DNA from 3 places in the Bradyrhizobium sp. WSM4873 genome. Region 3 is predicted to be linked to each of the others. Evidence: riboswitches for the same ligand, from Rfam matches in the RefSeq annotation. Region 3 holds a riboswitch; each other region holds the start of a gene.
What was found. A riboswitch is a leader RNA that binds a small molecule or an ion and turns the genes downstream of it on or off. The one in region 3 is predicted to bind cobalamin.

Region 1 (11,977 bases), on a different contig from region 3:
TTGCGCAGGCCGAGGGCGTCCTCGACGCGACCGGAGTGTTCGCAGGAATCATCGTCCTCTCCGCCTTCGTCGTTGCTCTCGATGCCATTGTCGACCGCGCGGAAAAACGGCTCCTGGTCTGGCGGCCCGCACCTGCCCACGAAGCCTGATCGTACCGCTCTCCCATTCTCATGGAGTTTCCCATGCACGCTTTTCCACGACTGATGCTGGTCATCGCGATAGCCGCATTCCCGGTTATCTCGACTTATGCCGCCGAGCCCGAGAAGACAAAATTGAAGATCGCAGTGGGGTCACAGATCCTCAACTATATGCCTCTCGAACTTGGCGTGAAGCTGGGCGCCTTCAAGGAAGAAGGGGTTGACGTGACCGTCGAGAACTTCCAGGCCGGTGGCTCGAAGGCTTTGCAGGCGTTGATCGGCGGCTCGGTGGACGGGACCGTCGGCTTTTATGATCACACCATTCAGATGCAGGCCCAAGGCAAGCAAATTTCCTGCGTGTTCCTGCTCAATGACATTCCCGGCGTGTTGCTCGGTGTCCGCGGCGACCTCGCTGACAAGGTCAAGACAGGTGCCGGCCTGAAGGGCCTGAAGCTCGGGATCACGGCGCCGGGGTCCTCGACCGATACCATGGCGCGCTACTACATCAAGAAATCGGGATTGGGCTCGCGCGATGTAAGCATCATCGCGGTTGGCAGTGGTGCACCCGGCATGGTGGCGCTCGAGGCCAAGAATATCGACGCGCTCGTCTATTTCGATCCGATTGCGACCCTTCTCGCGCGCAAGAAAAGTGCGACACCGCTGTTCGACGCGCGTACGGTCGAAGGCTCAAGGCAGGCCTTTGGCGGAATCTATCCGACCGCGTGCCTTTACCTTCAGCAGTCCTTCATCGACAAAAATCCGGAAACGGTCCAGCGCCTCGTCAACGCCTTGTTCAAAACTCATCGCTGGATCAACACGGTTACGGCGGAGCAGCTCGTCGACGCGATGCCTCCTGCATACAAGACCGACAATCGCGAGGTGAACATCGAGATCATCAACGCGTCGAAAGCGCTGTTCTCGCCAACCGGTCAGATGGACATCGACGCGGCCAAGATCCCGCTGGCTGTCCTAGGCGACTTTGATCCGAAGATCGCAGCCGCAAAGATCGACCTGATCAAGACCTTCACGAATCGATTCGCGGAACGTGCTGCGCAGCAACTGAAATAAGTTGCGTACTAAGCGCTCGCTATCGGATCACCTACAAGAAGGCTCTTCAGATGTCTCTGCCGCTAACCGGTATCCGCGTTCTCGACCTGTCAAACGTGTTGGCGGGTCCGTTCTGCGGTTACCATCTTGCACGCCTTGGCGCGGAGGTCATTAAGGTGGAAAATCCGAACGGCGGCGACCTGGCGCGGCGCCTCGGCGCGGATCCGCAAAGAGCGGAGCGCCTGCAGGGACTCTCGTTTGTCGCTGTGAACGCCGGCAAGCAATCGATTGCACTGGACCTGAAATCGGAAGCGGGCCGCGAGGTGTTCTTGCGACTGGTCAAGGAAGCCGACGTGGTGCTCGAAAACTTCCGGCCGAAGGTGATGGAACGCCTTGGCCTCGGCTTTGATGTGCTTGTCAGGCTGAACCCGCGTCTGGTCTACTGCGCGATCTCCGGCTTTGGGCAGAGCGGACCGTGGTCCGCCCGTCCGGCCTATGACCAGATCGTCCAGGGTCTCTCCGGAGCCATGAGCGTCACCGGCGATATAGCCTCGGCTCCCCTGCGCACGGGCTTTCCGATCTCGGACACGATTGCGGGACTGACTGCTGCGTTTGCTATCGCCGCGGCTCTGGTCGACCAGCGGCATAGGCAACGGGGTCGGTTCATCGACGTGTCCCTGCTCGAGGCCACCATTGCGGCGATGGGATGGGTCGTCTCCAACCACCTGAACGCCGGGATCGAGCCGCAGCCCATCGGCAACGAGAACTTTACCGCGGCTCCCTCCGGCACGTTCCGCACCGCAACGGGCCCGCTGAACATTTCTGCCAACGAGCAGAAGCAGTACCAAGCCCTATGCGACCTGATCGACCGACCGGATCTGAAGACGGATCCACGCTTTGCTGGACGCGAGATGCGCAAGGTGAACCGCGCTGCGCTGAGCGCGGAGTTGAACAAGGCATTGAGTTGCAAGCCCGCTGAGGAATGGGAGGCCCAAATGAACTTGGCTGGTGTCCCTGCCGGCCGTGTGCTGACGGTCTCGCAAGTGTTGCAGCAGCCACAGGTCGTTGAGCGCGGATTCGTCGAGACTTTGGCGGCAGAACAAGACGATGCGCAGCCGTTACGAATCACGCGGCCGGGGTTCCGGCTGGATGAGGAGTTTTCGGTGCCTTCACCACCTGCGACGCTCGGAGCAGACACTGAGCGATGGCTGCAGCGGCTCGGCTATTCGTATGCGGAGGTTGAGCAACTAGTCTCAAGCCGAGCCGTCGGGACGCCAAAGCAAGGAGAGGCTGATTTCCTGCCCGTCCGCGCAGCCACGGACGGACCGATATCATGACATCCGACGGCTTGCGTCGGTTGGCAATCGGCAGGTTGAAAGGACGGAACCGGAAATGAGCGAAGAAGAACTGAGACAGCAAGCGGCCAGTTGGTGGCGAACCTCCATTTGCGATATCGCGCCAGGTCGCATCGCCTATCGGGGTTATCCAATTGAAGATTTGATAGGCCGCGTTTCTTTTCCCGCCATGATTTGGCTGATGTTACGTGGCAATCTGCCGACGCCAGCACAGGAGCAGCTGCTGCAAGCTGCGCTGGTTGGATCCGTTGACCACGGTCCGCACGCGCCCTCCATTGCAATTGCCCAAATGGCGGTGAGCTGCGGCCTGCCCCTGAATGGCGCAATGGCCTCGGCAATCAACACGCTCGATGACGTGCATGGCGGAGCAGGGGAGCAGGCTATCGAACTCTACGAGGATGTGCTGCGACGGCGCCAAGGGCGAGAGATCGAGCAGGCCGCTGGCGCTGCAATCGACCATTTCACCGCAACCCGCAGCAAATATCTGCCGGGCTTCGGCCACCGGTTTCATCCAGTCGACCCGCGCGCGGCCCCGCTATTGGCGCTGGTGGATGCCGCAGCTGACGAGGGCAGTGTCGGCGGCGATTATGCCAAGGCCGCTCGCGCGATCGAGCGGGTGATGCAACAGCGCAAGAGCAAGCTCATTCCGATGAACATCGATGGCGCGACCGCGGTCATTTACGGCGAACTGGGCTTCGCCTCTCCGCTCGCGCGGGGGGTCTTCTGCTTGTCGCGCGCGGTCGGAATCCTGGCTCACGCCTGGGAGCAAACTGGGCGCAACGATCGCAACAAGGGCCCAATGCCCAAGCAGTTCGGCTACAAATACGAGGGCCAGCCGCGTCGCAGGCTCGAAGGCGCATCATGAGCATCTCGAAAACCCGCCCAAGCTGATGGAGGCCAGCGTGTTCTCGTCGATGCCGGCGGAGTTTCGTCGCCCGGCTGCTTCTTCGGAATGGGTAGACGCGAACCGCGGGGCATATCCAGTAGATTGTTTCATGGAGGGACCGTCGTTCGACCAGTCCGGGAATCTCTATGTCGTCGACATCCCCTTCGGCTGCATTTCCGGATTTTACCGGAGGGCATCTGGTCTTTGATCATCGAATACGACGGCTGGCCGAACGTCTGAAGGTTGCTCCGGACGGCCGGGTGCTCGTGTCCGACTATATCAACGGTCTCCTGGAGCGATCCACAGAGAGGGACCATCCGACCGGTGCTGGGCCACCGCAATTCCGAGTCCTTCATAGGCTGCAACGACCTGCATATCGCGACCAAAGGCGACATCTATTTCACCGATCAGGGCCAGACTGGATTGCACGATCGGACCGGCCGGGCATTTCGACTGTGCCCTGACGGCCGGATCATTGCTTGATTTCTAATGGCCCGGGCCCGAATGGCCTGGTGCTCAGTCCGGACGAGACCGTATTGTTCGTTGCAATGACGCGCGACAATAGCATCTGGCGCGTACCGCTGATGCGTGATGGCGTGGGGAAAGTCGGACGATTCAGCTGGTTCTTCGCGACGAGCGGTCCTGACGGACTGACGGTCGATCAAAAAAGGGCGGCTCTTTGTCGCGCATGATCCCCTCGGCCACGTTTTCGTATTGGCGCCAAACGGCGAAGCGGTCCGCTCGCATCCAGTCCTGCGCAGGGAGGGAGCTGCACGAATGTCGTATTGGACGCGGCACTCGGCACATTGCTCATTACGGAATCATCTACCGGATCAGTGTGATGGCTGATCTCGCGCACCTTCCTCGAAATTCGCCAGCAGGAGTGGCAAGGTGGTGCGGAATGCTTTCACGCGCCGGTCCGCCGCACCAAGATGCAGGAAATGAGTCTGGTAGACGACTGGCTGGCCAGTTGCCGAGAGAATGTAATTGGTGACGAATGGATGGCGTTTGTGTGGGTGATCTCAAACCAGAGCCAGTAAATCGCACTGCATGGGAAGCGCAAAAGAACGATTCGTAAGGCTGGGTCGGGCTTCGCCTGCGACGGGCCGCCGCCGACCTGTCGCCTTTTGGTCGGGCGGGTCGCGGTATCGCTTCCCACCATGCAGAATGATTGATCGCTAATATTCTCGAACGTTCTCGCCAAGAAGGCCGAAGAGGTAACCGCTCGCGGTGGGAGTCAGCACCGCATCAGCGTCAAAGGTTCTCGATCAGGCTCGGCCGCGACGCACGCGTGAAGCGTTCGTTTTGAGAAGCAACAAGCCCAGGACTGACTGCGTGACGGACTTTACCGATAGCACGCTAGCCCAGGAGCGCTTTAAGTGTGTGGCGCAGAGGTCGTACCACTGTCAGAGCCTCTTGCGCGCGCGCAATCCTCCCACCCGATATCCCCTCTCCTCGTAGAAGTGGCGTACCCGTTCTAGGGCCGGATAGCCATCCGGAGGCAACGCAACCTCAATCATCTGCCAGCCGCGTCGCTTCGCCTCCGAATCTGCCGCCTCGAGCAGATGCCGACCGCAGTCAGAGCTGCGGAAGTCACGAGAAATCCATAGCTCCTGAAGCACGCAGTACGCTCCGGCTGCTCTCACGGCCTGTACGGCCGAGATGCTAGCTACCCCTACAATCTGCCCGGTGCCTTGTTCCTCGACGACAAAAATGAAGCCCTGTTCGGGATCCTGAATCAGGCGCAACGCCGCCTGCTTCGCGCGTTGAAGTGTCCGAGGCCACCTAACTCGGAAAGTAGCTCTTCGACCGCTTTTGCGACCGCGTTCTCATCTCCTGGCACGCTCTTGCGCAAAACCGTGCCCGCGCTGGACGTGCCTCGCCCTTCAGCGCCAACACGAACACCTGACCGAGCCCTCTGGAGGAAATTCATGCTCAGGATACAGAAAACGCAATTGAGAGCAACTATCTGGCTCGGTAGGAAGCAGCACGTCCACACTCACTATAGGCAACAGAGCTGAGGTAATTGCAAGCCATTGCCGTTCTCAGAATCGACTGCGGTTTGAGCAGCTGCGCACTCATGATGGGCTGCCTTCGATTGGAAAACAATCACCAAACGGCACACGCCGGTCATGTCGATCAAACGTTCGTAAGAGTGATTGCCGATCGTCGCTCACGAACTACTCTATTCAATAAATCGTGCGCCACGATGATCGCAGCGCCATAGAGCGTCAGCTCGGTCCGTCCGAAGGAGAGATTCCCACCTCGCGTACGACATCGTACAAAGTTGCGCGAAGCGCGACAGGTATCATACGCGTGCGCCCGATAAAATCGTCTGAGCAAGATCGCGAAAGATTTTGCACACTAATGCACTATCTTAAGCTTATCTCGAACAATCGAAAGATATTGGGAAGCACAGCTTGTTTGGACCTTCGCTCGTCGTTTAAGGCACCGTCACGGAACGGGAGTGGTTGCGATGGAACATGGGCAGGCCGAACTGGTCGGAGGGAAACCTGTAATCTTCGGGCAACGTAAGGTGCGGCCGCGGGCATGCCTGGCCGTCGGCAAGCGGCATCTGCGCGCCTTTCTACGGGATGTGCTGGAGGATATGGGATTTGTTATCAGCGAATGCAGGACTGCTGACGAGTTGCCGCATGTACTCCGCACGGAGTTCCCTGATCTGATCCTGCTCGGCATTGGCTCGGACCGCATCGAGCCTGGACGATTGCTCGAGATACTGGTACGCGAAGAATTCGCAGGCCGAGTGCTGGCGTTCGGAGCGCGCGAGTCGATCATCATGGCGGCAGTGCAGCAGGTCGGCAGTGAATATGGACTTGCTATGCTGCCGCCGCTCAGGGCGCCGTTTGCAGCCGAGACGTTGCGCGATCGGATCGGCATGCTCTTGCCAAGAGAGCCGGCGCCCCGTCCCGCGGTCCATGTCGGAGAAGCCTTACACGCTGGCTGGCTTGAGCTCTGGTATGAGCCGAAGTTTGACGCGTGTACCCTTAGCCGCCGCGGCGCCGAGGCGCATGTGCGAATGCGGCACCCGACCTGGGGCGTTGTTCCACCGGCCTATTTCATCCCGGAACCTCACGATCCGCATTTTAGGAACTTGTCGCAGTTCGTGATCGACCGCGCGATCAAGGATTGGCAGTATCTTCTGGAGCAGCAAATTTCGATCGATCTCTCCATCAATCTCCCGGCAGCATTCCTGATTGACCCGCAGGCGGTACGCGATCTCTGTCGGCGCATGCCGTCGCACGCCGCTTTCGGCGGTTTGACGATTGAAATCGAGAGCGTGGAAGCGATCCAGAACCTAGATCTCCTGGTCGAGGTTGCGCGTGAGGTTCGCTTTCACAACATTGGCCTTGCAATCGACAATGTCGGTGCCAATTGGCCGCAGCTGATGGGGATGACAAAATTCCCGTTCATGAAATTGAAAGTGGATCGTCAGTTCGTCGGCGGCTGCGCGAATGGGCCCCTCAAGCGAACGGTGTGCCGCCATATCGTCGATCTAGCCAAAGAGTACAATGTGCGCACCGTCGCCGAAGGTGTGCAGAGCCAGGCTGACCTAATCGCTGTGGCCGAACTCGGCTTCGACCTTGCGCAGGGCCATCTGTTCGGAAAAGCCATGCCACTGAAGCAATTTGCACAGTCATCTTTCAACCCTGCTCCAGCTCGTCTAAAATAGTTGCGAGTGGCTGAGTGCGGCCAAGCGACGCTCACGAGCACCGCCATGCCTACTCGGCACCAGGCATGAGGCTGAGTGCAATTCGGTCTGCAGGGCCAGTGTCGCTCGTCCCGCCGCCACTTCATTTCCCTCCGAAGCTTGTTATACCACAAGCCCGTTTTGGCAAGCCTCCAGCGAGTCCTCCGCGGAGCTAGCGTTGCAGCCATGAGCGAGGCTTGCACAAACCTCCAGTCGGGGTGTGTGACCGGAGGTTTGCCGAGATCCGACGTAGACCTGCGTTCGTTCGCGGGTTTTTGTCGCCGCCGGTGGAGGAAGCGTCAGCCTCGCTTGCCCCCGCGCTGACGTGCCAAACAAACCGACGGACGCTTCCAGCGTCAAGTCGCGACTGACTCTCGCAAGAGGGCCCGATGGCTCGTAGGCTGAAATTGAAGCGACCTGTTGCTGTCGCAGACGCAACATGGTCTCAGACCCGGGACAGCCGAATTGGGCAAATTGCCCAACATTGAGCGCGTCTGCGTTTGGCACGGCATTTGAAAGGGATCGCCCATGGCATCGCTCGCCTAAGGAGTCGGAAGGCATGGCTTACAAGATCGTCGCTTCGCAATGCACCGTTTGTGGCGCATGTGAGTTCGAGTGTCCCAACGCGGCGATCAGTCTGAAGCGTGACATTTACGTTATCGATGCCAAAAAATGTACGGAGTGCGAGGGCCATTGCGACACGCCGCAATGCGCGGTGGTCTGCCCGGTCCCTGACACCTGTGTCCCGTCCAAGACAGGATAGGCAGCCCGCGACCAAAAGGCCTCATCGCTCGATTTCGCGAACGAAGTTGTAGATGTGGGACCTTGAGGAGACCACGACCGCATGGGGCGCATCGAGGTCGATTAACATCGTTATGAGCTTAAGACGCTGAGCGACGCCGAGGAACCCCTCAAAGGGCTCTGTCGGAGGACACCGTCGAATTTGTCACGAACAAGGACAAGGCCCTCGATGCTCAGTGGCCGCGTTACGGCCTATCGTCGCTGGCGGCGAGTCGAGGCGAGGAAGACCCGGCGTCGAGCGGCCACGGACGCATCGAAGCCGGCGCAAAAGTCGCTGAGCACGTGAACACCTAGTGCACCGAGAAGATCATCTTGGCCAACCTCACGGAGGCGGACGACCTCGTGCCTGGTCGCGGGCCCGCCGAACACCAAGGAGCCGACCTGATCATCCGTTCGGTCCTGGAGCAATCCGGCTTTCGAAATTTCTAGGGAGCCTCGTGGGCTGTGACCAAACGGATGCCGGCCGAGGATGATCGCACCTTCCTGACGCGCAGGTTCGAAAAGCTGCTGACGGAAAAGGTCGCCTCCTCGCGATCACACAGATACCGAAAGCGGCCCGGGTTCGTTCCGGTGGTGGAGCTCAACCGTTACGCGAGCAGGGAGCGAATGCATTTCAAAAGCGGAGCCTCCACAGATCCGGGCGTGTTCACTAGGCCGCGAGCAAGACCGTCTTACCTGCCTAGTGCGCTCGTAATCGCTTGGGCAATATCGCAGCGAGAATCGGTAGGTTGACGCATCGATCCTCGTGCGCATAATTCAAGCCGTCGCGGTCTCCGGATTTCGTTTGATCCGGAGCTAAGAGGGAAGCCGGTGCAATGCCGGCGCTGCCCCCGCAACTGTAAGCGGCGAGCCGCTGTCCAACGAAGTCACTGAAGCCATGCGGCTTCGGGAAGGCCGGACAGCAGCGACGACCCGTGAGCCAGGAGACCTGCCTCGACAAGATATCGTCCACGGGCGGGGCGTCCCGGTGTGCGCCAAGCAGTTGTCGCTCACGCGATGTTCGCTATCTGCGTCCGCCATGGCCTTTGCCCCAACATGGGGTCTAAGCTATGTCAATCCTTTCGCTTCCCGTTGCCACACTGGGGACGTCACGCATCGGCCCACGACGCGAACTCAAATTCGCGCTCGAGAGCTACTGGGCGGGAAAATCCAGCGAAGCCGAGCTCCTCGAGGTGGGGAGTGGACTTCGTGCCGCTAATTGGGCACGGCAAAAATCCCGCGGTGCGACCGTCATTCCTTCGAATGACTTCTCGCTCTACGACCATGTGCTCGATACCAGCCTAATGGTCGGCGCCATTCCCGACGTTTACGGCTGGAACGAAGGTCCTGTGTCGCTCAAAACCTACTTCACCATGGCGCGTGGCGCTCAAGACGGTGGTCACGCTCAGCATGGGCCCGGCGTAGCCGCACAGGAGATGACGAAGTGGTTCGATACGAACTACCACTACATGGTGCCGGAATTTCACCAGGATCAGATCTTTACGTATGCCTCTCGGAAGCCGATCGAGGAATATGAGGAGGCAAGAAGCCTCGGTTATCAGACGCGGCCCGTCCTAGTGGGCCCAGTCACTTTCCTGAAGCTCGGCAAAAGCGTAAATCCCGCATTCAATCCGCTGTCGCTGCTTGATCGACTCCTCCCCGTCTATGTCGATGTTCTCCGCGAACTAGCCTCGCGCGGCGCTGAATGGGTTCAGCTCGACGAGCCATGCCTAGTGATGGACGTCGACGAAGCATCTCGGGCCGCTGTCCGCCGGGCCTATGCTCATTTCGCTAAGGCCGTGCCGGCGCTTAAAATCATGCTGGCCACATACTTCGGGGCTGTCGGCGACAATCTTGAAACAGTATTGGCCTTGCCCGTTGCCGGGGTTCATGTCGACCTGGTTCGTGCACCTGACCAGTTGGACGCGATTGTCGCCAGAGCAGGTAGAGATCTCGTGGTCTCGCTCGGTGTCGTTGATGGTCGCAACGTGTGGCGCTCTAATCTGCCGGCGCTACTCGACCAACTTGCTCCTATGGTCAAAAAACTGGGCCGGGACCGTGTTCAGATTGCCCCCTCCTGCTCGCTGCTTCATGTTCCGACCGATATTGAACTAGAGATCGATCTCGATCCCAATCTGAAGACGTGGTTGGCGTTCTCAGTGCAGAAGATCAAGGAACTTTCGATATTGGGCAAAGCGCTGGCTGGCCATGCTGCCGACGTGGCCGATGAACTCACGCTCTCAGAGGATGCATCCGTCACCCGCGAAACATCGCCGAAGATCCACAGTGCGAACGTCGCCGGACGAATGGCCGCGATCGACGATAGCATGCGTCGCCGTCGCAGTGCGTTCACCCAGCGCGCCGACGTCCAGCGCGTCGCCTTCGCATTGCCGATGTTTCCAACCACAACCATCGGATCCTTCCCGCAAACGGCGGACGTCCGCAATGCGCGTGCAGCTCATGCGCGGGGAGCGCTGAATGACACGCAGTACGAGCAGCTTCTGAAAGCGGAGACAGCCCATACCGTGCATTGGCAGGAAGATATCGGCCTGGACGTGCTCGTACACGGTGAGTTCGAGCGCAATGACATGGTTCAATACTTTGGCGAGCAGCTGTTGGGTTTCGCATTCACCAAGCACGGCTGGGTTCAGTCTTATGGCTCGCGGTGCGTTCGTCCTCCTATCCTGTTTGGAGATGTCTCCCGCCCGAAGCCCATGACCGTTAAATGGTGGCGACATGCGCAGTCTCTGACCAAAAAACCCGTCAAGGCTATGCTGACCGGACCGGTGACGATCCTGAACTGGTCGTTTGTCCGTGACGACATCCCGCGGAGCGAGACATGCCGACAGATCGCTCTCGCGATCCGAGACGAGGTCATCGACCTTGAGGCGGCTGGAGCGACCATGATCCAGATCGACGAGGCTGCGTTGCGGGAGGGATTGCCGCTGCGCAAATCGCAGTGGAAGGACTATCTCGATTGGGCAGTGGACAGTTTCCGCGTTTGCTCCTCCGCTGTCGCTGACGGAACTCAGATCCATACGCACATGTGCTATTCCGAGTTCAACGAAATCATCGATGCGATCGCAGCAATGGATGCCGACGTCATTTCAATCGAGGCGTCGCGCTCCAAAATGGAATTGCTCGACGCTTTCAAGAGCTACAAATATCCTAATGAAATCGGGCCAGGCGTCTATGACATTCATTCACCGCGCATTCCCGCAGCAGCCGAGATCAAGCAGCTGATTGTGTTGGCGCGGCAGCGGGTTTCCGATCGGCAGCTCTGGATCAATCCCGACTGCGGACTGAAAACTCGAAGATGGGAGGAGGTGCGTCCCGCGCTCGTCAATATGGTGGCCGCCGCACGTGAGTTGCGGGCCGAGGCATGATCGTACGGAGCGTGTCGCCAACGTATCTGTGAATAAGATGAACGCGCTTTGGGAGCTCGCGATATCCTTGCGAGCTTCCAAAGTGTCCAGCGCCTGCGAATGCCGGTTTGCCCCGGCGGAGGCGATCGCATACAGCGGCGACAAGCTCGAACCGGCGGACGACCGCATGCCGGCCATACCGATTAGGTGACATATTCCAAGTCACTTACGCTCGACGCGAACCACGGTCCTATCGCTTCATTTATCCATCGCGTGGATGCGTCCCATCAAAACAATCTATTTTACCGCCCTTGCGGAATTTCATACCTAATTTGCGCCTTCGCGCGGTCTTCGGGAAGATTTGCTGGTATTCGGCGGTGCCAAAATACTGGCGCGTGACGGCAAACTGACGGTTGAGTTTCAGGGCTCGGCAGTCAAACCGCCTGCGCGATGGATCCCAGCTCCATCAAGGCGCTGCCCGTGCCAACCGGACAGCTGGCAAGTGGTGAGCAAGTCCTGAAGTTTACGACAGCAGCGAAAGGCAAGCGGCTCGCTAAGTTGTGCAGAGCGATATCCGCTTCTCCTTGTTTGACGGCGAATGCCCTCGTCGTAAGTCGATCGCCGGTAGTCCTCCCTACCGACGAAAGCTGGAACGATGCGGAAAGCAGCGTCGCTCCCGCGTGACTTTCGCCCGGCCT
Region 2 (7,143 bases), on a different contig from region 3:
GATCGCGCTCAACCAGAAATACGCTCTTCGCGAACGGAGCTTCGTTACGGCGAACTCGCTTGGCCCCCGTGCAGCATCGCGTTGGCGTCGCCTTCGTTCCCGCATGCGTCGAACCGGCCCTATCGAAGACATCGGCAGAGTCGCGGCTGGCGCCGGCTCCTCGGCCGCGAGGGCCTCTGGCAGCTCCCTTGCTTGTTGAGCGGGTGCGGCGGGACGCAGCAAGAGCTGATGAAACATGACGTTGGACACTCGTTAGATGCGCTGTTCGAGCGCGCCAAGCGACAGGGATTTAGGGCAATAGACCCCAGGGTCGGCAAAATAATTGAGATGCTCGCCACATATCACGCGACGCATGAATTTCCGCTAAAGCCGCCACGCGAGCACCTTGTCGTCGGCGACGTCCTCGTGGGTAGTCCACAATGATCGAGCAATTCGTCCTTGTCCGAGGGCGGTAGGACGGATTGACGATCGGGCCGGCGCGCCATTCGACATCGCTGCCGAGGCGGACTTCCTTGCGCCGAGGAACGAGTCGAGCAGCTATGCGACTTCTACCCGGATCTGGAGTGGGCGCTTCCCAACACGACGCCGACTTCCGTTGCCGGCGTCGCGGCGCTGCTTCGTTATCCCAGAGCGCAACACCTCCCCGGCTATGTAGGCCTAATGCTCTGAGCTCCATTGATGTCCGTTGTCACCTCAAGCCGACATCCGCATCGCTCTTGAAGGACGTCAGATGCCAAAGAGAAAGCGTCGCGTGAGCGGGGCTTTCCTTCGGAGCCTTGAGAGTCAACACCATCCAACGGCTGGCCCGCCGAACTTATACTTCACGCCAATCTTGGCCACCGACAGCTTGTTCTTCAAGTCAATGTTAGCGATTGCGGGTGCGCCTGCGAAGGCTGAGACATCCAGCGCGATGTTCTTCTTGTCGAAACTCAATCTAGCTATACTCGATAAGATGCGCTCCACTTGGGCGAGAACGCGTATTCCGCACCCGAGCCAAGCAACCAACCCCAGCTCGTGCTGGAGGAGCTCACGGAAGCCGCTCCGCCGAAACCGGCAGGGACGCTGAAGTTATGATCCGTTTGCATCCAGGCCGCACCTCCCTTGACGTACACAAGTGTCCGGTCGGCAACAACACCGCCGACCCGACCCGTGACGGTGGCTAACCAATCGCTCTTGGCCGTGCACGATGCCCCAATTCTGAGGCCGGGACTGGTGCCCTTCACATCCACACCGGCGATGTCACCCTGGACGCCAAAGATGGCCCGACCGAACTGCCAGTTGTAGCCAGCCTGTCCTCCGCGGAGAGATCCGCTTCTGTTGACAAATGAAGGCAGAGACGACACGCCGTCCAGTCTTGCCGGCATGCGCCAGCGCGTTGCGCATGAAGTGGACGCGGCACCGTTGCAGCTGGCATTGAGCACCTTGGCTACGGTGGCCTTGATACCTTCGTGGGCATCGGACACGACGAGCTTGACGCCGCGCAGGCCGCGGCGGGCGAGCTTGCGCAGGAACGCCGTCCAGAACGTCTCCGCCTCGGACGGGCCGATGTCCATGCCGAGGGCCTCGCGTCGGCCGTCGCTATTGACGCCGACCGCGACAATCACAGCGACGGATACCATGCGGCCATTCTGGCGCACCTTCACGTAGGCGGCGTCGATCCACAGATATGGCCAGTCGCCCTCAATCGGGCCGGCGAGGAACGCCTTAACCTTCTCGTCGATCTCGCCGCACAGTCGGCTGACCTGGCTCTTGGAGATGCCGGTCATGCCCATGGCCTGCACCAGATCGTCCACCGAGCGGGCCGAGACGCCCTGCACATAGGCCTCCTGCACCGCGGCCGTGAGCGCCTTCTCGGCCATGCAGCGCGGCTCGAGGAAGCCTGGAAAGTAGGAGCCCTTGCGCAGCTTGGGAATTCGCAGCTCAACCGCACCGGCGCGGGTCTCCCAAATCGGTCCCGGTAACGTTACGCTGGGCCAGACGCTCGGGGCTCTTCTCGCCATAGGCCGCCCCGGTCTGGCCTCCCACTTCCAGCTCCATCAGACGCTGGGCGGCAAAGCCGATCATCTCGCGCAGCAGATCGGCGTCGGGGGACTTCCCTACCAGCGTGCGCAGGTTCATCATGTCGTCGGTCATCGCTGGTTCCTCGGTTGCCTTGGCGTGTCGCAACCCGATCCTACCGGAGAACTGCCGGTGAGCACCGCAAAGCCGCCCGCCCGCTACGGCGCTATTGAGGGCGCGCGTCTGGGCGGCTTCGCTCTACCGAGCTACACCACCACCAGGAACGACCAACTTTTCAGGAACGACCAACTTTTCTGCGTGTGGCTGGTTTGCTTCGGCCCACCGGTTAAGATGTCGACCGAGGGAGAAGCGATCGCACGACATCGCGCCGCGCCTCGACGAGCTTTCCAATGTTCTTGCCGCCGTCGATGCTGCGCTCGATGGCTTTCGAACGGAACGGCTGCATCCGCGAGGCGTGAATAAATCTTTCGGATTACGTCGCCGAGCGCCGCTGGACCAAGGACGGAGGCTTCGTCAACGACGAACCGTCTGTTGACACAGAATCGAATACGGCGTCTAGATGTAGTTGTCACGGTCTCTCAAATCGCAAGATAGAGAGCTAAGAGGGAAGCCGGTACGGCCGAAAGCCAAAGCCGGCGCTGCCCCCGCAACTGTAAGCGGCGAGCCGCTGTCGACAGAGTCACTGGCGCAAAATCTCGGCGCCGGGAAGGCCAGACAGCAGCAAGAACCCGCGAGCCAGGAGACCTGCCGTGACAACAACAGAGTCCTCGGGCGGGGTGTCCCGGTGGTCGCTAGCCGGCAGTGGGCCGCCGAGGGCGGCTCGTTTTCCGCATGCGCCTACTTCAGCCTTGCCCCAACCCAAGTGGGATGCCGATGTCTGGTCTGGGTCAAAGCAATTCGTTGCAAGCCGCATTGCCGCGCTCGATCGTCAAACGCGAGGGCGGCACGCTTGTCTTCGATGCCAGCAAGATCCGTTCTGCGATCGCGCGCGCGGGGCGGGCGAGCGGCGAGTTCGACGACGAGGCGGCCGGCCGGTTCATGGAAGAGACTATCAAGGTCATCGCGCACCGCTTCGTCGGCGCAACTCCCAAAGTTGAGGAGGTACAGGATATCGTCGAGCAGGTGCTGATCGCGGCGGACTATTTCGCCACTGCGCGCGCCTATATCGTCTATCGCGAGAAACGCGGACAGGCGCGCCAGGACCACACGACGACGGTTGATGTCGCCGCTTCCATCAACGAGTATCTCGAACGTAGCGATTGGCGCGTAAATGCCAACGCCAACCAGGGCTATTCGCTGGGCGGACTCATCCTAAACCTCTCGGGCAAGGTCGTCGCCAACTACTGGCTGTCGCACATCTACCCGCCGGAGATCGGCCGCGCCCATCGTGACGGCGACCTCCATATCCATGACCTCGACATGCTCGCCGGTTATTGTGCCGGCTGGTCGCTGCGCACGCTCTTGACCGAGGGCTTGAACGGGGTGCCCGGCAAGGTCGAGGCCGGCCCGCCGAAGCATCTGTCGAGTGCGGTCGGGCAGATCGTCAATTTTCTAGGCACGTTGCAGAACGAGTGGGCGGGCGCGCAAGCCTTCAGTTCGTTCGACACCTACATGGCGCCGTTCATCCGGAGGGACCGCTTGAGCTACGGCGATGTACTGCAATCGATCCAGGAGCTCATCTACAACCTCAATGTCCCCTCGCGCTGGGGTACGCAGACGCCTTTCACCAATCTCACCTTCGACTGGACCTGCCCGGAGGACCTGCGCGAACAGGTGCCCGTGATCGGCGGAGAGGGGATGGATTTCACCTATGGCGACCTCCAGTCCGAAATGGACATGATCAACCGCGCCTATATGGAGGTGATGACGAACGGCGATGCCAAGGGCCGTGTATTCACGTTTCCAATCCCGACCTACAACATCGCCGCGGATTTCCCGTGGGAGAGCGAGAACGCAGATCGCCTGTTCGAGATGACGGCGAAATACGGCCTGCCCTACTTCCAGAACTTCATCAATTCCGAGCTTAAGCCGAACATGGTCCGCTCGATGTGCTGTCGGCTGCAGCTCGATCTTACCGAGTTGCTCAAGCGCGGCAACGGCCTGTTCGGCAGCGCTGAGCAGACCGGCTCTATTGGTGTGGTTACCATCAATTGCGCTCGCCTCGGCTATCTGCATCGCGGCGACGAAGCGGGCCTATTCGATCGCCTCGATGCGCTGCTGGAAATCGGCCGCAACAGCCTGGAAATCAAGCGCACGGTCGTGCAACGCTACATGGACCACGGACTTTTTCCCTACAGCAAGCGCTATCTCGGCACGCTACGCAACCATTTCTCCACGCTAGGCGTGAATGGTGTCAACGAGATGATCCGCAACCTCACCGCCGATTGCGAGAACATCAGCACACCTTGGGGCCATGCCTTTGCGGTACGGCTGCTTGATCATGTGCGTGCGCGCATCTCGGCGTTCCAGACCGAAACCGGCACCATGTTCAACCTCGAAGCCACGCCGGCGGAGGGCACGACCTACCGCTTCGCGAAGGAAGACCGCAAGCGCTACCCCGGAATCTTGCAGGCGGGCACCGGCGATCTCCCCTATTACACCAATTCGAGCCAACTTCCGGTCGGCCTCACCGATGATCCATTCGAGGCGCTTGAGCGCCAAGACGAGCTGCAACGCAAATACACCGGCGGTACGGTGCTCCATCTCTACATGGGTTCACGCCTGTCCTCAGGCGCAGCGTGCAAGAAGCTCGTGCGGCGGGCGCTCTCAAATTTCCGCCTACCCTACGTCACCGTCACGCCGACATTCTCGATCTGTCCGACGCACGGCTATCTCGAAGGCGAGCATGTCTTCTGTCCCAAATGCGACGCCGAAAAGCTCGCACTCAAGCGGCATGCCGCCGCGAACTGAAAGGAGACCACAGATGAACGAGTCTAATGCCCATACGACGAGCAGCGATCCTGCGGGGACGCTCAGCCACGACGAGCGCCAGCCCTGTGAGGTCTGGACTCGCGTGATGGGTTATCACCGGCCGGTGTCGTCGTTCAATTGCGGCAAGAAAGGCGAGCACAATGAGCGCAGGTTCTTCGCTGAAACGCGCGCCGCGCTCGGCTGAGCTGCGAATTGGCGGGGTCGCCCGGCTGTCCACCTGCGACTGGCCGGGCGAGCTCGTGGCAACGGTTTTCTGCCAGGGCTGCTCTTGGTCGTGCGGCTATTGCCACAACCCGCATCTGATTTCCCCGAGGGGAGAGTCGGAAATCCCGTGGCAGGAAGTGCTATCTTTTCTCGATAGCCGTCGCGGGCTGCTCGACGGCGTGGTGTTCTCTGGCGGCGAACCCACTCTCCAGGCTGCGCTGCCGGACGCAATGCGTGCCGTGCGAGGCGAACTCGGCTTCCGCGTCGGATTGCACACCGCCGGGCCCTGTCCCACACGGCTGTCCGCTGTACTGCCGCTCGTCGACTGGATCGGCTTCGACGTCAAGGCTGCGTTCGATCACTACAAGCGGATCACTGGCGTCGTTGGGAGCGGCATCAACGCCAAGGCCAGCCTCGTGCGTCTGCTCGAAAGCGGCGTCGCGTGCGATATCCGCACGACGGTTCATAATGCTTTGCTGGATCGCTCCGACCTGGCGCGTCTGGCGTCCGACCTTGTCGCGCTTGGCGTTCCTGCCCATCGGCTTCAGCCGTTCCGGGCGGCGGGATGCACGACCGCGAGCCTTCTTTAGTCCCCGTGAGCCGCTGCCGTCCGGGTGCCGGTTGCAGCACATATCCCTGCCATTCCCCCCCGAGTTGCGGTCCGCCCGACACCAGACACTGCTGCGGCGGCTGGAGAAACACTTCGCGTTTTGCCGCAGGAGATCTGCGGGCGCCGGTGTCTGCTGGTGGTGCGGCTCTAGGCAGGCGCGCAACGATTCCGTTGTCCGAAGCGACGCGTCAAGTCCACAGCCGCATTGAACAGTCCGTGAATGCCTTCGCGCCAGGCCACCATGGGCGCGGCGCGTGGCTGATCTGCTATGTTCAGCAGAAATGTGGGAGAGTGGCCAGGGCCGCCTGTCTCCAAGATCGCTCCCGAATCGCCACCAACGTCGGGGATCGTAGCGTGGAACAAAGCAGGCAGTGTGCCGAACTGAACTGCTCTAATGCTGCTTCGCGTGAACTGTGTCGCAATTGTTAATCGGCATTCTTGTTCCTCATCCGACATCCGCACCAGAGGCCGGCGGTCAGCGTACGCGTCCGGCACCCCAGGCAGGCGAAGGTCGGTGGCGAAGCGCTTAGGCAGCAATGGCCGCCGGGAACTGATGGCCGGAATTAGCAAATTTACGCGCATTTGCGTGCACTTAGGTCTGCTCCTCTATGCCTTGGCCTCTCGCGAGATCGCGTGTCCCGTGCATCGTGCGGCAACAATATTCCTCGCGATCGCGGTGAACGCCCTCTTCGTGCACCTTGAAATCCGCAAGTCGCTTGGTGAAGTGCTCTCGTTCGGAGCTGTCCCAGCTCAACGGCCGGGGAGAATCGGGCGGGGAAGCCCCGTTGGGGAGCGTTTGCAATCGGCGCGATGGGCGCTGTCGGCTTTGGAATAGGTGCTAATGTTCCTGCGCGTTCGACATTGCCGCGGATTGTTGAAGCAGCGCCTCTAGTTCCTTCTTCCAGCTCATCTTGTGTTTGTGTGTCTCCCCGAACGGCCATCGGACGAGGCTAACTTGGTGCGGTCCGCGCGTCCAGCGCCCCCTTTTGGTAGTTGCGAGGCCGGCCCCGTTGAGCTCGAACGCAAGGTGGGATTAGCTTAACTCGGTGTCCATCAAACCGGCAGCAGCTCAGTTGTCCGAAGCAATTCGACGGCTCGTTGAGATCGGTCTGAAGATCAAGAAATGAGAGAATTCCCCTCCCTTTCCGTTTTCGCGGTTGAGGTCGACCGGCGTCCCGTCTTTGCATTTGCTTCAAAAACCCACGCGGCAGCCGAAGCGATCTTAAAAGGTGAGGAATTGCGCACGAAACTCTCGGCCCTGAAGTCTGGCGGGGCCCTTCTGTGCGACGATTACGGCATCATGCGCTTGCGCCTAGCGCGACCTGCGGAAAGAGAGATCTATGAGGACCGGCGCTTTGGACGAATCCATCACAACGAGT
Region 3 (11,977 bases):
AGTTTTGCCGATGTGGCCCCGCAGCTATCGCTTGCATCCGAGGATCGGCCGGGGCTGTTGATTCTGCGCTCCTTCGGAAAGTTTTACGGCCTTGCCGGCCTGCGGCTCGGCTTCGCGCTCGGCAATTCGTCCGACATCAGCAGGATCGCGGCGATGTTGGGGCCTTGGCCGGTCTCGGGAGCGGCGATCGCGATCGGCTGCCGAGCTCTGCGTGATGATACCTGGGCCGAGGCCACGTCCGCGCGGCTCGCGCGGGACTGCGTTCGTCTCGATGGCATGGTGCGGTCGCAAGGCTGGACGCTCGTTGGCGGGACGCAGCTGTTTCGTCTCTACGGGACGCCTGGCGCGCTTGCCGCGCAGGAGAAGCTGGCGCGTCGCCATATCTGGTCGCGCGTGTTCGCGCGAGAGCCGAATTGGCTGCGCCTCGGGCTTCCGGGCGGCGAATCCGAATGGTCGCGCCTGGCCGAGGCTCTAGCGCGCTAGCGCGAGCAGGCCGTCGACGTCGAGATGAGCTTCGATGTGATTGGCGAGGGCATCGAGCGCGCTTTCGACCCTGGCGTGATAGGGCACGTCGCCGGCAGGAATGTCGAGCTTCGCCAAAAACGCCTTGCGGAAATCATCCGACGTGAACAGGCCGTGCAGATAGCTGCCTTGCACGCGTCCGTCGCGCGAGATCGCGCCTTCCGGTTCGCCATTCAGCCTTGCGAATGGCCGCGCGCGATCCGGCCCATCGGTGCGCCCGATGTGGATTTCATAAGCCTCGATCGGCTGATCCGTCGCGGCATGCACGGCCGCGACACGCGTCAGCGTCTTCTCCGGGCTCATCACCGTCGCGACATCCAGAAGCCCGAGACCCGCTGTGTCGCCCGCGGGGCCCTCGATCCCATCGGGATCCGTGACGCTGCGTCCGAGCATCTGATATCCGCCGCAGAGGCCGAGCACATGGCCGCCTCTGCGGTGATGCGCCAGGAGATCGATGTCCCAGCCCTGGGCGCGCAGGAAGGCGAGGTCGCCGCGGGTGGATTTCGAACCGGGAATGATGACGAGGCGCACGTCGCCGGCGATGGCTTCGCCCGGCCGCACCATCACGAGATCGACGCCAGGCTCGAGCTTGAGCGGATCGAGATCGTCGAAATTGGCGATCCGCGACAGCGCGAGACAGGCGATCTTGCATTGGCCCGGCTTGCGCGCATCGCTCAGGCCCAGCGCATCCTCGGCCGGCAGCTCGCCGGCGCGCGCGAACCAGGGCAGCACGCCGAAGCCGCGCCATGCGGTCTTTTGTTCGATCAGCCTGTAGCCGTCGTCGAACAGCGTGGGATCGCCGCGGAACTTGTTGATGACAAATCCCTGGATCATCGCGGCGTCATCCGGGTCGATCACCGTCTTGATGCCGACGAGTTGCGCGATGACCCCGCCGCGGTCGATGTCGCCGACCAGCACGACCGGCACATCGGCCTTGCGCGCAAAGCCCATATTGGCGATGTCGGCCTTGCGCAGGTTCACCTCGGCCGGGCTGCCGGCGCCCTCCACCAGCACGAGATCTGCGCGCGCCTTCAGCCGCTCGAAGCTCTCCAGCACGGCGCCCATCAATGACGGTTTCATCGCCGCATATTCACGCGCACGCGCGGTCGCGATGCGTTTTCCCTGCACGATCACCTGCGCGCCGACATCCGTCTCGGGCTTGAGCAGCACCGGATTCATGTCGGTGTGCGGCTCGACCCGAGCAGCCAGTGCCTGGAGTGCCTGGGCGCGGCCGATCTCGCCGCCGTCGATGGTGACGGCCGCATTGTTCGACATGTTCTGCGGCTTGAACGGGAGCACGCGCAGGCCGCGTCGCACAAAGGCGCGCGCGAGGCCGGCAACGATGAGCGACTTGCCCACGTCCGAGCCGGCCCCCTGGATCATCAATGCGCGCGCCATCGCGAGTTCTTAGAACTCGACGCCGGCTTGCGCCCTGATGCCGGAGCGGAAGGGATGCTTGACCAGCGTCATCTCGGTGACGAGATCGGCGATCTCGATCAGCTCGTCCTTGGCGTTGCGTCCGGTGAGCACGACATGCGTCATCGGCGGCTTCTGCGTCGTGAGGAATTCGACAACCTCGGCGATGTCGAGATAGTCGTAGCGCAGCGCGATGTTGATCTCGTCGAGCACGACCATGCGGAGATTCTGGTCGAGGATCAGCTCCTTGGCCTTGTCCCAGCCGGCGCGCGCGGCCGCGATGTCGCGGGCGCGGTCCTGCGTCTCCCAGGTAAAGCCTTCGCCCATGGCGTGGAACTGGCAGAGGTCGCCGAAATGGCCGGTGAGCATGCGGCGCTCGCCGGTGTCCCAGGCGCCCTTGATGAACTGTACGACCGCGCAGGGGAAGCCATGGGCGACGCAGCGGACGATCATGCCGAACGCGGAGGAGGACTTGCCCTTGCCGGCGCCGGTGTGGACGATGATGAGGCCCTTTTCGCCGCTCTTGGTCGCCATGATCTTGTCGCGGGCGGCCTTCTTCTTCGCCATTTTCGAGGCGTGGCGGGCGTCGGTTTGGTCGGCCGTCTGGGTATCCGGTTCTGACGTCATCGGACGGGGTCCTTCGGCTTGACAAGAGGCGGTCGGGGGCAAATGGTGGCCCGGCGTTGGTTCCTGTCCTACGACAGGCGAAGAGGGAATGCGATAGGGTCCGAATCGGCAAGATTTGGTTCCAAAATGCAGCCGCCCCCGCGACCGTGACCGGAGAGATGCCCGAAGCCACTGACCCCTCTTGGGGATCGGGAAGGCGGGGATCGAAGGGGAAACCCTGCTCCGCAAGCCGGGAGACCTGCCAGCGCGGACGATTTTGGACCGGCGGACGGGGTGTTCCGCGACGGGGAAACGGGCCTTCGCAAGAACGGTTCGTGGGCCTCTTCGCTTCCCGCTGTTTATTCTGGAAGAAGCGATGACCGTCACACTTCATGTCTGCATCACCTGCCGTGCCGGCGAGACCCTTGGCGAGGGCGAGACGACTCCCGGCAAGCGCCTGCATGGTGCGATCCTCGAGGCCGGTGTGCCCGACGGCGTCAGCGTGGTTCCCGTCGAATGCCTGTCTGCGTGCAACCAGGGTTGCTCGGTCGCGCTCAGCGCACCCGGCCGCTGGTCCTATGTCTATGGTCGCCTCTCGGATGCGCATGCGAGCGACGTGGTCGCGGGCGCCGCGGCCTATGCGGCCGCACCCGATGGCCTCGTGCCCTGGCGCAGCCGCCCGGAGATATTCCGCAAGCAATCGCTTGCCCGCATTCCCCCCATTTTCCCCTTGGCCATCGTGCCGGAGGCCGCCGAATGAATTCGCTCGCAAAAGTCCCGGTCACGGTCGTCACGGGCTTTCTCGGCTCCGGCAAGACCACGCTGATCCAGCATCTGCTTGCCAATGCCAACGGCAGGAAGCTCGCGGTGCTCGTCAACGAGTTCGGCAGCGAGGGCGTCGATGGCGAAATTCTGAAATCCTGCGCCGATGCGAATTGCCCGGAAGAGAACATCATCGAGCTCGCGAATGGCTGCATCTGCTGCACCGTCGCTGACGATTTCATTCCGACCATGGAGAAGCTGCTGTCGCGGCCGGTGCGGCCCGATCACATCCTGATCGAGACCTCGGGCCTGGCGTTGCCCAAGCCGCTGCTGAAGGCATTCGACTGGCCGGAGATCCGTTCGCGCATCACGGTCGACGGCGTGATCGCGCTGGCCGACGCCGAAGCTGTCGCCGCCGGCCGTTTCGCGCCCGACCCTGCGGCCGTCGAGGCGCAGCGTGCGGCCGATGAAAATCTCGATCACGAGACCCCGCTGTCGGAAGTGTTCGAGGACCAGATCGCCTGCGCCGATATCGTGCTGTTGACCAAGGCGGACCTTGCGGGCGCGGCAGGTCTCGAAGCGGCCAAGGCGGCGATCACCGCCGAGATGCCGCGTCGCGTCCCGATGCTTGCGATCACCGACGGCGCGATCGACGCGCGTCTCATCCTCGGTCTCGGTGCTGCCGCCGAGAACGATCTCGCCGCGCGTCCCTCGCATCACGACGGCGAGGAGGATCACGAGCACGACGATTTTGCGTCCGTCGTGATCGATCTTCCTGAGGTCACCGATATCGACGCGCTGGTTGCATCCGTTCAGCGTCTGGCGCGCGAGCAGAATGTGCTGCGCGTCAAAGGTTACATCGCGATGGAAGGCAAGCCGATGCGCCTCTTGCTGCAAGCGGTCGGCGAGCGCGTGCGCCACCAGTTCGACAAGCCTTGGGGCGTGGGTGCGAGGCGATCAAAGCTCGTCGTGATCGGCGAGCACGGCGATATCGACGAGGCCGCGATCAGGGCAGGACTCAGCATCTGATGCACGTCGTCTTCCGCGAGAGCCGCGGTCTCGAGGAGACCGCGATACCAAGGGACATCGGCCAGGACCCGGCCGATCTCGTGGTGCTCTCGTATTCGGATTCCGATCTTGCCGCATTCGCGGCCGGCTGGCGCCGTGGCCGCAACAGCCTGCCGTCGCTACGGCTCGTCAATCTCGCCGAACTCCGTCATCCGCTCTCCGTCGACACCTATATCGAACGCACGCTGGCGCAGGCGCGCGGCATCCTCGTGCGTCTGATCGGCGGGGAATCCTATTGGTCGTATGGGCTCGCGGCCCTGCAGCAACTGGCGAAGGAGCGCGGCATCGTGCTGGCCGTATTGCCGGCCGACGGCCGCGACGACGCGCGGCTAGATGAATATTCGACCCTGCCGGTCTCGACGCTGCGACGGCTCAAGGTGCTCTGCGACACCGGCGGCCCCGTCGCATCGCAAGCCGCGATCGCGCAGCTTGCACTGGCCTCGGGCCTCTATGCCGGCCCCGTGATCGGGGAGACGACCGTTCCCGAGATGGGCTTTTACGATCCGGCGCGCGGTGTCATTGCCGCGCCGGCGTTGGGTGAGGGCAGGCCGCGAGCGCTCGTGGCCTTCTATCGCTCCTATCTCACCGCGGCCGACACTGGCCCGGTCGATGCCCTGATCGCCGCATTGCGCGAGAAGGGGTTCGACGCGCATGGTGTGTTCGTCACCTCGCTGAAAGCCGCGGGGGTTGCGGATTGGTTGCGCGAGTATCTGGCGCAAAATCCTCCGGCCGCGATCGTCAATGCGACGGCGTTCTCGGCGATGGGCGACGACGGCACGACGCCGTTCGATGCCGCATCCTGCCCGGTATTCCAGGTCGCGCTCTCCACGGCACGCCGCGAGGACTGGGCGAGTTCTCTCCGCGGCCTGTCGCCCGGCGACCTCGCGATGCATGTGGTGCTGCCCGAGGTCGACGGCCGCCTGTTTGCGGGCGTGGTGAGCTTCAAGTCGGCAGCGATGCGCGATCCCGATTTGCAATTTTCGCATCTGGCACACAGGCCCGACGGGGAGCGCGTGAAGGCCGTCGCCGCGCGCGTTGCGGCCTGGCGTCGCCTTGCCGAGAAGCCGGCCGCCGACAAGCGCATGGCACTCGTGCTCTCCAACTATCCGGGCCGCCCGCATCAGATCGCGCACGCGGTGGGTCTCGATGCGCTAGCCTCGGTCGAGGCCCTGGTGTCCGACCTCGCGGAGACCGGCTTCGATATTGCGCCTGTCCATGGACTTGGCGAGACGCTGCTCAAGCAGACCCTGAGCTGGAGCGTTGCCGATTACCGTGCGGCGCTGTCGCGCCTTCCGCAAGTCTTGCAGGATGATCTCGCGCAAGCCTGGGGCGCGCCGGAGAAGGATCCGGGTTGTCGCGACGGCGCGTTCCATTTCGCCGCGATTCAATGCGGCCGGTCGATCATCGCGGTTCAGCCGGAGCGTGGCGATGCGACCACGCGCGATGCCGACTATCACGATCTCGCCCGCACGCCGCGCCATGCCTATGTCGCGTTCTATCTCTGGCTCCGAGCGCAGGGCTGTGATGCCGTCGTGCACATGGGCGCGCACGGCACGCTGGAATGGCTGCCCGGAAAATCCGTGGCGCTGTCGCAGGCGTGCTGGCCGGAAGCCCTGATTGGCGATCTGCCGATCATCTATCCCTTCATCGTCAACGATCCCGGCGAGGCCGCGCAGGCCAAGCGTCGCCTGGGTGCCGTCACGATCGGCCATATGCCGCCGCAGCTCGCAGCATCAGCGGTGCCGGACGGGCTGCGCAGGCTCGAACAGCTCCTCGACGAGTACTCGACGGCCGATGGCCTCGATCCCGGCCGCCGCCAGCGTCTGATCGCCGCGATCCGTGACGAGGCGCGCGCGGCCGGCCTCGAAGACGATCTTGGCCTCGATGCAGCGGCCGCGCCGGCCGAAGCGATCCCGCGGATCGATCGCTTCGTCTGCGATCTCAAGGAAAGTCAGTTCGGCGACGGCCTCCACGTGTTCGGCCGCGGCCCCTGCGGCGACGCGGAACGCGACGCCTTGCGGGCCGCGCTTGCAGGACAGCGCGTGGCGCCGGGGCCGTCAGGCTCACCCTATCGCGGCCGCCAGGACGTGCTGCCTACGGGACGCAATCTCTTTGCCGTCGATCCGCGCGCGGTGCCGACGCCGTCGGCGCATGCTCAAGGCATCAAGCTCGCGGAAGAGCTGCTGCGCCGCCATTTGCAGGATCACGGCGACTGGCCGAAGGGCCTTGTCGTCGATCTCTGGGGCTCGGCGACGATGCGCACCGCAGGCGAAGAGTTTGCCATGGCGCTGCATCTGGCTGGTCTTGCGCCGCGCTGGGATCACGCTTCCGGCCGTGTGACCGGCTACGACATCATCGCGCCTGCCGAGCTTGGCCGGGCCCGCATCGACGTCACGCTGCGTGTCTCGGGCCTGTTTCGCGACGTCTTCTCGGGCCTTGCGCAATTGTTCGAGGCGGCAGCCGAGGCGCTGTCGGCCCGGGAGGACGAGGGCGATGAAAATCCATATCGCCATCGCACATCGCGCGTGTTCGCGCCGCGTCCCGGACAATACGGTGTGGGCCTCTCGGCAATCCCGGACGCCTTCACGCCCGAGACGCGCGAGGCCGCCGGCGAAGCGTGGCTCTCGGCCTCGTCATGGGCGTTCTCGGCCGACGGCGAGATCAGGCTCGATCGTGCCGGGATCGAGAAGCGGCTCGCATCGGCCGATGCTTTTGTGCACGTGCAGGATCTGCCGGAAACCGATCTTCTGCTCGCGGCCGACTATGCCGCGCATGAGGCCGGCATTGCGGCCGCCGCAGCCCATCTCGGTGCGACAGGACCATCGCTCTATCATCTCGATGCGACGCGCCCCGAGCAGCCGCATGCGCGTACGCTGACCGAGGAAATCTCGCGGGTGGTACGCGCGCGCGCGGCCAATCCGGCCTGGATCGCGGGCATGATGCGCCACGGATTTCGCGGGGCGGCCGAGATCACTGCAACGCTCGAGCACATGGCCGCCTTCGCGCATCTGGCCGGCGCCGTGCCGCCGCATCTGTTCGACCTCTACTACGATGCGACGCTCGGCAGTGAGGACGTCCGGGCCTTCATGGCCCGCGAAAACCCGGCGGCACTCGTCGCGATGGAGTCGTGTTTCACGCGCCTGCACGAGGCCTCGCTATGGCGAACGCGCCGCAATTCGATTGCGGCTGCGCTGCGGGAGGCCTCATGAGCGCTTCGGTGGTCAAGGGCTGGTGTCCCGGCGCGCTGCGCCCGATGCAATCGGGCGACGGGCTCGTGGTCCGCGTGCGTCCGTTCGGCGGGCGGCTCGACGCGGCACAGATCTCCGGACTGGCCCATCTTGCCGAGCGCCATGGCAACGGCCTGATCGACGTGACCAGCCGGGCGAATCTCCAGATCAGGGGCGTCAACGAGACCAGCCACAGGCTGCTGCTCGACGGCCTTTCGCAACTGGCGCTGCTCGACCCGGACGCCGACACCGAATCCCGTCGCAACATCCTCGTGACGCCGTTCTGGCGTAGCGGGGACGCAACCCAATCGCTCGCCGCCGAGCTCGAGGAGGCGCTTGCAGATAGCACGCTCGAACTTCCAACCAAGTTCGGCTTCGCCATCGATGACGGCACCTCACGCGTGTTGGCGGGCGATTCCGCGGACGTGCGGATCGAGCGCGATCAGTCCGGCGGCCTGCTGGTGCGGGCAGATGGCGCCAAACTCGGCCGCTCCGTCGCGCGTGGCGAGGCCGTGATCACCGCTCTCGCATTCGCCGACTGGTTCGTGACCTCGGGCGGCGCCAGAGGCGGGCGAGGGCGGATGGCGGCGCATCTTGCCACTGGTGCAATTTTGCCCGCGGAATTGCGCAGCGAGGCCGAGCCGGCGCCGATTATGGCCGCGGCGCGTCCCGGCCTCTATGCGCAAGGTGCGATGGTTGGCGTCGCCTTCGGACAGATGGCGCATGCAACGTTCAACCAGTTCGCCGGTTGCGGACATGCGCTGCGCATGACGCCGTGGCGGATGGTTTTGAGCGAGGGCAAGCGCGCGATGCCGAGCGCGACCGGTCTTATCACCGAGGCCTACGACCCTGCGCTGCGCGTCATCGCCTGTAGCGGTGCGCCACGCTGTCGCGAGGCGCATGCCGATACCCGCGACCTTGCCGCGGCCCTGGCGCCGAACATCGGCGCGGCCGCACGGCTCCACGTCTCCGGCTGTGCCAAGGGCTGCGCCCATTCCGGTCCCGCCGCCATCACTCTGGTTGCGACCAGCGCCGGCTTCGACCTCGTGCGTGCGGGGTCGACGCGCGATGAGCCCATCCTGCGGGGGTTGAACCGCGACGACATCGTCAGAGATCCCTCCATCCTGATGGGAGGGCACTGATGCCGCACATTTACGAGACCGACGGCGCGGCGATCTACCGGCAGTCCTTTGCGACCATCCGGGCCGAAGCCGATCTTGCGCGCTTCACGCCGGACGAGGAGCAGGTGGTGGTGCGGATGATCCATGCCGCCGGCATGGTCGGCCTCGAAGCGCATATCCGCTTCACATCAGGCATGGCGGTGGCTGCGCGCGCGGCCTTGCAGAAGGGCGCACCGATCCTGTGCGACGCGCGCATGGTCTCCGAAGGAATTACGCGCGCGCGGCTTCCTGCGGCGAACGCTGTCATCTGCACCCTGGGCGACGAGACCGTTCCCGCGCTCGCGCAGTCCATGCGCAACACCCGTTCGGCTGCGGCCCTGGAGCTATGGCGGCCGCATCTCGACGGCGCGGTCGTGGCGATCGGCAACGCGCCGACCGCGTTGTTTCATCTCCTCAACATGCTGGAGGACCGGAGCTGCCCGCGGCCCGCGGCGATCATCGGCTGTCCCGTCGGCTTTGTCGGCGCGGCCGAATCCAAGGCTGCGCTGATGGCCGATCCGAAGGTCGCCGCGCTCACGGTCGAAGGCCGCCTCGGTGGGTCCGCGATCACGGTCGCCGCCGTGAACGCGTTGGCGAGCCGGAGCGAATAGCGATGGGACGCATCATCTGCTGCGGTCTCGGCCCCGGTGATCCTGATATGATGAGCGTGCGCGCCGACCGCACGGTGCGCGGCGCGAGGCATGTCGCGTATTTCCGCAAGAAGGGCCGGCCCGGTCAGGCACGCCGCATCGTCGAGGGCATGTTGGCGGCCGACGTCACCGAATATCCCATGGAATATCCTGTTACGACCGAGATCGCCTTCGACACGCCTGAATATGTCCAGCTGCTTGCCGGCTTCCACGACGAATGGGCGGAACGTCTGGCGCGGCTGGCGCGCGCGGTCGATGTCGTCGTGCTCTGCGAAGGCGATCCTTACTTCTACGGCTCCTTCATGCATCTGCACACGCGCCTGCAGGGCCGCGTCGAGATCGAGGTGATCGCCGGCATTCCCGGCATGGTCGGCTGCTGGAACGGCGTGGGACAGCCGATCGCGCTCGGTGATGACGTGACGACGGTGCTCATGGGCACGCTCGCCGAGGACGAGCTCGAACGACGCATGCGCGATTCCGATGCGCTCGTGATCATGAAGACCGGGCGCAATCTCGCAAAGGTGCGCCGCGCGCTCGCGTCCGCCGGACGGCTGGACGACGCCTGGTTGGTCGAGCGCGGCACCATGCCGGGCGAGCGCGTGGTGCGGCTCGCCGAGATCGATGCCGCCGATTGCCCCTACTTCGCGATCGTGCTCGTGCACGGCAAGGGCCGGCATCCGGACGCCCCCGAATGACGGGCACGCTGACCATCGCAGGCCTCGGACCGGGCAGCGATGCGCTGGTGACGCCCGAAGTCTCCGCCGCGCTTGCCGCCGCGACCGACATTCTGGGCTACGCGCCCTATGTCGCGCGCGTGCCGCCGCGATCGGGACTCAAGCTGCATCCCTCCGACAATCGCGAAGAGCTGCAGCGCGCGAGCGAGGCCTTGCGGCTCGCGGCCGAAGGCGGGCAAGTCGTCATCGTGTCCTCCGGAGATCCCGGCGTCTTCGCGATGGCCTCCGCCGTGTTCGAGGCGCTCGAACAGGCGCCGCAATGGCAGGAGCTGCCGATCCGTGTGCTGCCCGGCATCACCGCGATGCTGGCGGCTGCCGCGCGGGCGGGCGCGCCGCTCGGCCATGATTTCTGTGCGATCAATCTCTCCGACAATCTCAAGCCTTGGGCGGTGATCGAGAGGCGCCTGCGGCTCGCCGCGGAAGCCGATTTTGCGATTGCGATGTACAACCCGCGCTCGGCGAGCCGGCCGGAAGGATTTGGCCGTGCGCTTGCGGTGCTGAACGAGGCCGGCTGTGGCGAGCGTCTTGTGATTTTTGCGCGCGCGATCAGCGCCGCCGATGAAAGGATCGAGACCGTCAGGCTGAACGAAGCTAGACCCGAGATGGCCGACATGCGCACGCTGGTGATCGTCGGCAACTCGCAGACACGCCGCGTCGGCCGCTGGGTCTATGCGCCGAGGCAGGTGCGATGACCGAGCCACTGCATGATCTCGGCCACGCTCTCGACCCGCAATCGTTCCGGCAGTTGCGGTCGTGCGATCATGATCACCGGCAGGCCGAGTACCCGCGCAGCGTCGATCTTGGCGCGCGCGCCGTTGCCACCGGAATTGCGGGCCACGATCCGGGTGATGCCTCGCGCGCGCAGCATCTCCAGCTCGGCCTCAAGCGTGAACGGCCCACGCGACACGACGATGTCCGCGGCGAAGGGCAGCGGCGCCTCGGGCGGATCGACGAATCTCAGCGTGTAGGCGTGCTGCGGCCTGGTCGCGAACGGTGCGATGTGCTGGCGGCCGATGGCGAGGAACACATTTGCCGCCGCCTCGGGCAGTGCGGCGACCGCGGCGTTGACATCAGGTATTTCGACCCAATTGTCGCCGGGCACTTTGGTCCAGGGCGCACGTTCGAGAGCGATCAGCGGCGTGCCGGTCTCCGCGCATGCCGCAACCGCATTGCGGCTCATCTCTGCGGCAAAGGGATGGGTCGCGTCGATCGCATGCGTGATGCCTTCCCGACCAATGTAATCGACAAGACCGCTCACGCCGCCAAAACCGCCGATCCGCGTCGGCAACGGCTGACCGGCGGGCGCGCGGGTGCGGCCGCCATAAGAATACACGGCGTTAATGCCGGCACGCGCGATCTCAGCCGCGAGCAGGCTCGCGTCGGCCGTTCCGCCCAGAATGAGGGCGCGCGTCATGGCTGATCCCTGGCTGACCATCATCGGTATCGGCGAAGATGGCCTCGCCGGCCTGTCGGAAGCAAGCCGAAAGGCGCTTGGTGATGCCGAAACTGTCTTTGGCGGTGAACGGCATCTTGCACTAGCCGGCGCGACCGGGCGCGGCCGTCCATGGCCGGTGCCGTTCGATGCAGAGATCGTGCTGAGCCGCCGCGGCGTGCCAACGGTCGTGCTCGCCTCCGGCGACCCGTTCTGGTTCGGCGCTGGCGCGAGCCTCGCCGAAAAGCTGGACGCGGGCGAGTGGATCGCGCATTCCGCGCCGTCAACGTTTTCGCTCGCAGCCGCGCGCTTGGGCTGGCGTCTTGAGTCCGTGGCGTGCCTTGGCCTGCACGCCGCGCCATTCGAGCGTCTCGTGCCGCATCTGGCGCAAGGTGCACGC

Region 1: it holds a riboswitch for cobalamin, as region 3 does, so the genes downstream of both, metE (5-methyltetrahydropteroyltriglutamate--homocysteine S-methyltransferase) here and AC0L21_RS03780 (DUF1636 family protein) in region 3, are expected to answer to the same signal.
Region 2: it holds a riboswitch for cobalamin, as region 3 does, so the genes downstream of both, AC0L21_RS36055 (ribonucleoside triphosphate reductase) here and AC0L21_RS03780 (DUF1636 family protein) in region 3, are expected to answer to the same signal.

Annotation. Positions count from the first base shown of each region.
Region 1 is NZ_JBVVPS010000034.1:6,939-18,915, forward strand. It holds gene AC0L21_RS31425 (ABC transporter permease) at 1-149, shown strand, start outside; gene AC0L21_RS31430 (ABC transporter substrate-binding protein) at 183-1,205, shown strand; gene AC0L21_RS31435 (CaiB/BaiF CoA transferase family protein) at 1,256-2,521, shown strand; gene AC0L21_RS31440 (citryl-CoA lyase) at 2,577-3,404, shown strand; gene AC0L21_RS31445 (hypothetical protein) at 3,974-4,117, shown strand; gene AC0L21_RS31450 (GNAT family N-acetyltransferase) at 4,832-5,173, opposite strand; gene AC0L21_RS31455 (EAL domain-containing response regulator) at 5,902-7,116, shown strand; gene AC0L21_RS31460 (4Fe-4S binding protein) at 7,694-7,897, shown strand; cobalamin riboswitch at 8,686-8,885, shown strand; gene metE (5-methyltetrahydropteroyltriglutamate--homocysteine S-methyltransferase) at 8,985-11,300, shown strand.
Region 2 is NZ_JBVVPS010000054.1:18,546-25,688, forward strand. It holds partial or broken gene AC0L21_RS36035 (IS66 family transposase) at 1-28, shown strand, start outside; gene AC0L21_RS36040 (hypothetical protein) at 784-933, opposite strand; gene AC0L21_RS36045 (outer membrane protein) at 939-1,364, opposite strand; partial or broken gene AC0L21_RS36050 (IS256 family transposase) at 1,324-2,133, opposite strand; cobalamin riboswitch at 2,574-2,785, shown strand; gene AC0L21_RS36055 (ribonucleoside triphosphate reductase) at 2,893-4,929, shown strand; gene nrdD (anaerobic ribonucleoside-triphosphate reductase) at 4,943-5,134, shown strand; gene AC0L21_RS36065 (anaerobic ribonucleoside-triphosphate reductase activating protein) at 5,091-5,744, shown strand; gene AC0L21_RS36070 (hypothetical protein) at 6,888-7,143, shown strand, end outside.
Region 3 is NZ_JBVVPS010000001.1:775,726-787,702, reverse strand. It holds gene cobD (threonine-phosphate decarboxylase CobD) at 1-483, shown strand, start outside; gene AC0L21_RS03790 (cobyric acid synthase) at 472-1,920, opposite strand; gene cobO (cob(I)yrinic acid a,c-diamide adenosyltransferase) at 1,930-2,565, opposite strand; cobalamin riboswitch at 2,606-2,825, shown strand; gene AC0L21_RS03780 (DUF1636 family protein) at 2,921-3,304, shown strand; gene cobW (cobalamin biosynthesis protein CobW) at 3,301-4,335, shown strand; gene cobN (cobaltochelatase subunit CobN) at 4,335-7,583, shown strand; gene cobG (precorrin-3B synthase) at 7,580-8,743, shown strand; gene AC0L21_RS03760 (precorrin-8X methylmutase) at 8,743-9,372, shown strand; gene AC0L21_RS03755 (precorrin-2 C(20)-methyltransferase) at 9,375-10,106, shown strand; gene cobJ (precorrin-3B C(17)-methyltransferase) at 10,103-10,837, shown strand; gene AC0L21_RS03745 (cobalt-precorrin-6A reductase) at 10,813-11,559, opposite strand; gene cbiT (precorrin-6Y C5,15-methyltransferase (decarboxylating) subunit CbiT) at 11,558-11,977, shown strand, end outside.